2 linked regions of the Streptomyces ficellus genome follow. The protein of the gene in region 2 binds, or shares a complex with, the protein of the main gene of each other region. Links are inferred from orthologs where the notes say so. Each region holds a gene or a part of one and is shown on either strand. Other genes may lie near its edges. The genes, in order: tig and rpsG.

The links.
Region 1: the proteins of rpsG (region 2) and tig are in contact, whole or in part, in a crystal structure (PDB 3GTY), measured with the Thermotoga maritima proteins. The link is inferred for Streptomyces ficellus from one-to-one orthologs. Residues at the interface, in WP_004081843.1 of Thermotoga maritima: Lys34, Lys52, Lys55, Glu59, Arg62, Gln63, Glu66, Asn67, Lys69, Val71, Arg95, Ala109, Lys110, Lys111, Gly112, Arg113, Pro114, Glu117, Glu121, Ile124, Ala125, Tyr127, Asn128, Asn129, Thr130, Gly131, Lys135, Asp139, Arg142, Met143; in WP_004081061.1 of Thermotoga maritima: Glu122, Val124, Val129, Leu130, Tyr133, Glu188, Gly259, Ile262, Tyr263, Glu266, Ser270, Glu273, Gln274, Glu277, Arg308, Gln311, Ile312, Ser315, Tyr316, Glu325, Arg329, Arg336, Leu363, Phe366, Trp367, Arg373, Leu377, Arg381, Leu384, Glu387.

What each region holds. Positions count from the first base shown.
Region 1 is NZ_CP034279.1:4,909,575-4,912,789, reverse strand. Bases 315-3,215 are described here. They hold tig (trigger factor), read right to left. Parts: upstream 2,509-3,215; coding sequence 1,120-2,508; downstream 315-1,119. Other genes in these bases: EIZ62_RS21945 (cupin domain-containing protein), read right to left, coding at 3,070-3,215; EIZ62_RS21965 (ATP-dependent Clp protease proteolytic subunit), read right to left, coding at 315-869. In the rest of the region: EIZ62_RS21970 (ATP-dependent Clp protease proteolytic subunit), read right to left, coding at 1-205; more of EIZ62_RS21965, read right to left, coding at 252-314. UniProt on the Bacillus subtilis protein: Involved in protein export. Acts as a chaperone by maintaining the newly synthesized protein in an open conformation. Functions as a peptidyl-prolyl cis-trans isomerase.
Region 2 is NZ_CP034279.1:2,983,089-2,986,273, reverse strand. What follows is about bases 1-2,871. They hold rpsG (30S ribosomal protein S7), read left to right. Parts: upstream 1-1,136; coding sequence 1,137-1,607; downstream 1,608-2,871. Other genes in these bases: fusA (elongation factor G), read left to right, coding at 1,646-2,871; rpsL (30S ribosomal protein S12), read left to right, coding at 763-1,134; EIZ62_RS12965 (Crp/Fnr family transcriptional regulator), read right to left, coding at 1-401. Outside these bases: more of fusA, read left to right, coding at 2,872-3,185.

The sequences.
Region 1 (3,215 bases), 1.9 Mb from region 2 along the record:
GCGCCATGACGTCGTTGGCGGAGGCGTCGTCGATCTGCACGCCGAGGAAGATCACGCGCTCCTCGAAGAGCTTCGCGTACGGGTCGTACTCACGCACGCCCTGCGAGGTGCGCTCGACGAAGCGCGGGACGACGTACCGGTTGTCCACCTGCGGGCCGGTGTAGAGGCCGCTCGCGGAGAAGTTGCTCATGTGGGTGTTCACCATCCTGGTGGCGTTCGGCGGGGCTGGGAGGAAGGGGGCGGGTGCCGGCTCAGGCGCCGGTGCCGCCACCGCCCGGAACGCCCGCGGCGGCAGACATGATGTCGTCGATCAGGCCGTACTCCTTGGCCTCCTCGGCGGTGAACCAGCGGTCGCGGTCACCGTCGCGGATGATCGCCTCCACGGTCTGGCCGGAGTGGCGCGCGGTGATCTCGGCCATGCGCTTCTTCGTGCGGAGGAGGTACTCGGCCTGGATCTTGATGTCCGAGGCGGTGCCGCCGATGCCGGCGGAGCCCTGGTGCATCAGGATGTCGGTGTTCGGCAGCGCGAAGCGCTTGCCGGGGGTGCCGCCGGTGAGCAGGAACTGGCCCATCGAGGCCGCCATGCCCATACCGATGGTGACGACGTCGTTCGGGATGTACTGCATGGTGTCGTAGATGGCCATGCCGGCCGTCACCGAGCCACCCGGGCTGTTGATGTAGAGGTAGATGTCCTTGTCCGGGTCGGCGGCGAGGAGCAGCATCTGCGACGTGATCTTGTTGGCGATCTCGTCGTCGACCTGCTGGCCGAGGAAGATGATCCGCTCGCCGAGCAGCCGGTTGTAGACATGGTCGCCGAGGCCACCACCGATGGACGGCTCACCCGCGGCGTAAGGCATCAGATTCGTCACGTATCCACCTGCTCGTCTCTGACGGCTCCGGCCGTCTCAGCGTCGTACGTACTGGGGGCGAGTACTGGCCTGCCCTCGTATTCATGGACCCTAACGCGCAGGTCGGACAACACCATCCCGGTTCCCGAACTGTTCGCTCGGAGCGCAAGGTAGTTGGGCCCGCGGGGCTCCCGGGGCCCGTACGGCGACGGGCCCGATCGCACGCGGGTGCGGATCGGGCCCGTCGGACCGTTCATGCCGGGGCCGGGGCTCAGGCCTCGGGCTTGTCCTCGGCCTTGTCCTCGGTCTCCTCGGAGGAGGCGTCGACCGTCTCGGCGGTCTCGTCCTCGTCGTCGTCGAGCTCGACCGGCTCGCCGTTGGTGTCGACGACCTTGGCGGCCTCGACGACGACCGCGAGGGCCTTGCCGCGGGCGACCTCACCGACGAGCATCGGGACCTGGCCGCCCTCGACGACGGCCTTGGCGAACTGGTCGGGGCTCATGCCGGAGGAGGAGGCACGCCGCATGAGGTGCTCGGTGAGTTCCTCCTGGTTGACGTTGAGCTTCTCCTTGTTGACCAGCTCGTCCAGGATGAACTGGGTCTTGATGCCCTTGACGGCCTGCTCGCGGGTCTCGGCGTCGAACTCCTCGACCGTCTTGCCCTGGAGCTCCAGGTACTTCTCGATGGTCAGACCCATCTGGCCGAGCTGGTGGTGCTCGAGGTTGTGCTTGCGGGTGTTGACCTCGTCCTCGAGGAGCTTCTCGGGGATCGGCACCTCGGCCAGCTCGATCAGCTGGTCCAGGACGCGCTCCTGGGCCTGGGTGGCCTGGTCGTACTGCTTCATGTTCTCGAGGCGCTTGCGGCTGTCCGCCTTCAGCTCCTCGAGGGTGTCGAACTCGGACGCCATCTGGGCGAAGTCGTCGTCGAGCTCGGGGAGCTCACGGGCGGCGACCTGGGTGACCTTGACGGAGACCTCGGCCTCCTTGCCCTCGGCGGAGCCGCCCTTCAGCTCGGAGGTGAAGGTGGCCTCAGCCCCGGCCTCCAGGCCGGTCACGGCCTCGTCGATGCCGTCGAGGAGCTCACCGGAGCCGATGGTGTACTGCACGCCGCTCGCGACGCCGTCCGGGAGGACCTCGCCGTCGACCTTGGCCTCGAGGTCGATCGTCACGACGTCGCCCTCGGCGGCGGCGCGCTCGACCGGGTTGGTGGAGGCGAAGCGGTCGCGGAGCTGCTCCACGGACTTCTCGACGTCCTCGTCGGTGACCTCGACGGCGTCGACCGTGACCTCGATGCCGGAGTAGTCCGGGATCTCGATCGTCGGGCGGATGTCGACCTCGGCGGTGAAGGCCAGCAGCTCGCCGTCCTTCAGCTCGGTGATGTCGACCTCGGGCTGGCCCAGCGGGTTGACCTCGGCCTCGTTGACGGCCTCGGTGTAGAACTTCGGGAGGGCGTCGTTGACGGCCTCCTCCAGCACCGCACCACGGCCGAACCGCTGGTCGATGACACGAGCCGGGATCTTGCCCTTGCGGAAGCCCTTGACCGTGACCTGCTGGTTGATCTTCTTGTACGCCGCGTCGAGGCTGTCCTTGAGCTCCTCGAAGGGCACCTCAACAGTGAGCCGAACCCGGGTCGGGTTCAGGGTCTCAACGGCGCTCTTCACGGTTCGGTCTCCTTGGTGGCTGATTCTTGGATTCTGCCGATGCCGCTTGCGGGCGGTTCCGGCGGATTCGGCCCGGTCAGAGAGACACACGGGCACGCAGCTTGCATAGTAACCGCAAGCGGGTTGGCGCCCACAACGTGATCTTGGTTGCGCATGCGATCAGGCGCGTCTGGCGTGGTCGGGGTGGCGGGATTTGAACCCACGGCCTTCCGCTCCCAAAGCGGACGCGCTACCAAGCTGCGCCACACCCCGTCGGTGCGACACGTAGGGTACATGCCTCGCGCCGCTGCGTCGGCACCTTAATGGGGCGGCCCGTTTCAAGGGGTGTGCGACGACCCGGCCCGACCCGCTACGATGACGTTGCGTTCGTGCCGCGGCCTTGGGCCCGCGGTGCGTTGCCTGCGGGCGTAGCTCAATGGTAGAGCCCTAGTCTTCCAAACTAGCTACGCGGGTTCGATTCCCGTCGCCCGCTCCATCCGGCCGCGGCCCGGTGGGAGGACACCGTCCCCCGCCGGGCCGCGCGGCGTTTTCGGCGGCGACGCCTCGGCCCCTCCGTACGCCTCACCCCATCTGTGCCTTCACGTGCGCGATGACCTCGTCGAACTCCTTGGTGGGCGAGAAGTCCAGGTACTCGCAGTCCTCCAGGGCCTCGGGCGCGTGTCCGGGCTCCCAGTAGAAGGCCTGGCCGGCCTCGTAGATCCGGTCAC
Region 2 (3,185 bases):
ACCGCCCGTACTGGCTCCAGCGCGGTCACGGTCGCCGAGCGGGGGCGGCCGGTCAGCGCGGCGGACTCCCCGACGACGTCGCCCGGCCCGCGCAGGGCGAGGAGCGCCTCGTAGCCGTTGGCGGCGGACGCGGTGACCTTGGTCCAGCCGCGCACCAGGAACAGCACGTGCGACGACGGCTCGTGCTGGTGGAGCAGCACCATCCGGGGCGCGAAGGCCAGCTCCCGGCCGAGCGCCAGCAGCGCCTGCCGGTCGGCCGTCTCCAGGCGGGCGAGGAAGGGCACCCGGTCGTCCAGGCCGCCGCCCCCGCCCCGGAGGTCGCCGCCTCCGGCCGCACGCGCGGCTCGGGCTCCGGTCCCGGCCCCGGCTCCGGCTCCGTCGGATAAGTTCGCCGCCGTCATGGGTTCCCCGATTCGTCGAGCGGACCGATCAACGTACTGAAGGCGCGGTCCGCGGGGGGACCGAATGGCCGGTTCCCGCCACGAACGGTCCTCTCCGGGATGATCGAATCCGGCGTGTCCCTGCCGTCCGCATTTGTTTTGACCGAAGTCCGTGCGGTAGGTACGCTCAGACCTTGTGCCTGGGGTGTGCCTGGGCTCGTGTGCGTGTCCTCAACCGCATGACGAGTCGAGTATCGGCCACCGTGATCTGCGCCCTTTCCGCCCTGCGGCGGAGGTTCGCAGTATTCGACACACCCGACCGCGTGGGTCGGCGACGTTCCAGGTTAGCTTTACTACACGGCACACAGAAACCGGAGAAGTAGTGCCTACGATCCAGCAGCTGGTCCGGAAGGGCCGGCAGGACAAGGTCGAGAAGAACAAGACGCCCGCACTCGAGGGTTCCCCTCAGCGCCGCGGCGTCTGCACGCGTGTGTTCACGACCACCCCGAAGAAGCCGAACTCGGCCCTGCGTAAGGTCGCGCGTGTGCGTCTGACCAGCGGGATCGAGGTCACGGCTTACATCCCGGGTGAGGGACACAACCTGCAGGAGCACTCCATCGTGCTCGTGCGTGGTGGCCGTGTGAAGGACCTGCCGGGTGTTCGTTACAAGATCATCCGCGGCTCGCTCGACACCCAGGGTGTCAAGAACCGCAAGCAGGCCCGCAGCCGCTACGGCGCCAAGAAGGAGAAGTAAGAATGCCTCGTAAGGGCCCCGCCCCGAAGCGCCCGGTCATCATCGACCCGGTCTACGGCTCTCCTCTGGTGACCTCGCTCATCAACAAGATCCTGCTGAACGGCAAGCGCTCCACCGCCGAGCGGATCGTCTACGGCGCCATGGAAGGCCTCCGCGAGAAGACCGGCAACGACCCGGTCATCACGCTGAAGCGCGCCCTCGAGAACGTCAAGCCGTCCCTCGAGGTCAAGTCCCGCCGTGTCGGTGGCGCCACCTACCAGGTGCCGATCGAGGTCAAGCCCGGTCGCGCCTCCACGCTCGCGCTGCGCTGGCTCGTGGGTTACTCCCGCGCCCGTCGCGAGAAGACCATGACCGAGCGCCTCATGAACGAGCTCCTCGACGCCTCCAACGGCCTCGGTGCTTCGGTCAAGAAGCGTGAGGACACGCACAAGATGGCCGAGTCGAACAAGGCCTTCGCGCACTACCGCTGGTAGTCGCACCCACATCGAGACCGAGAGAAGACTGAAGCCTTATGGCTACCACTTCGCTTGACCTGGCCAAGGTCCGCAACATCGGGATCATGGCCCACATCGACGCGGGCAAGACGACCACCACCGAGCGGATCCTGTTCTACACCGGTGTCTCGTACAAGATCGGTGAAGTCCACGACGGCGCTGCCACGATGGACTGGATGGAGCAGGAGCAGGAGCGCGGCATCACGATCACGTCTGCCGCGACGACCTGCCACTGGCCGCTGGAAGACGTTGACCACACCATCAACATCATCGACACCCCGGGCCACGTCGACTTCACGGTCGAGGTGGAGCGTTCGCTCCGCGTGCTCGACGGTGCGGTGACGGTGTTCGACGGCGTCGCCGGCGTTGAGCCGCAGTCCGAGACCGTGTGGCGTCAGGCGGACCGCTACGGCGTTCCGCGTATCTGCTTCGTCAACAAGCTCGACCGCACCGGCGCCGAGTTCCACCGCTGCGTCGACATGATCGTGGACCGCCTCGGCGCGACCCCGATCGTCATGCAGCTCCCGATCGGTGCCGAGGCCAACTTCCAGGGCGTCGTCGACCTCGTCCGTATGAAGGCTCTTGTCTGGTCCGCCGAGGCCACCAAGGGCGAGATGTACGACGTCGTCGACATTCCGGCCACGCACACCGAGGCTGCCGAGGAGTGGCGCGGCAAGCTGCTGGAGACGGTGGCGGAGAACGACGAAGAGATCATGGAGCTGTACCTGGAGGGCCAGGAGCCCACCGAGGAGCAGCTGTACGCCGCGATCCGTCGTATCACCATCGCGTCCGGCAAGGGCGGCGACACCACCGTCACCCCCGTGTTCTGCGGCACCGCGTTCAAGAACAAGGGCGTTCAGCCCCTGCTCGACGCCGTCGTGCGCTACCTCCCCTCCCCCCTGGACGTCGAGGCCATCGAGGGCCACGGCGTGAAGGACCCGGAGGAGGTCGTCAAGCGCAAGCCGTCCGAGTCGGAGCCGCTGTCGGCCCTCGCGTTCAAGATCGCGAGCGACCCGCACCTCGGCAAGCTCACCTTCATCCGGGTCTACTCGGGTCGCCTGGAGGCCGGCACCTCGGTGCTGAACTCCGTCAAGGGCAAGAAGGAGCGCATCGGCAAGATCTACCGGATGCACGCGAACAAGCGTGAGGAGATCGACTCGGTGGGCGCCGGCGACATCGTCGCCGTGATGGGCCTGAAGCAGACCACCACCGGTGAGACGCTGTGCGACGAGAAGAACCCGGTGATCCTGGAGTCCATGGACTTCCCGGCGCCGGTCATCCAGGTCGCGATCGAGCCCAAGTCCAAGGGTGACCAGGAGAAGCTGGGTGTCGCCATCCAGCGTCTCGCGGAGGAGGACCCCTCCTTCCAGGTTCACTCGGACGAGGAGACCGGCCAGACCATCATCGGTGGTATGGGCGAGCTTCACCTCGACGTCCTCGTCGACCGCATGCGTCGCGAGTTCAAGGTCGAGGCGAACGTCGGCAAGCCGCAGGTCGCCTACCGCGAGACGATCCGCAAGGCCGTCGAGCGCGTGGACTACACCCACAAGAAGCAGA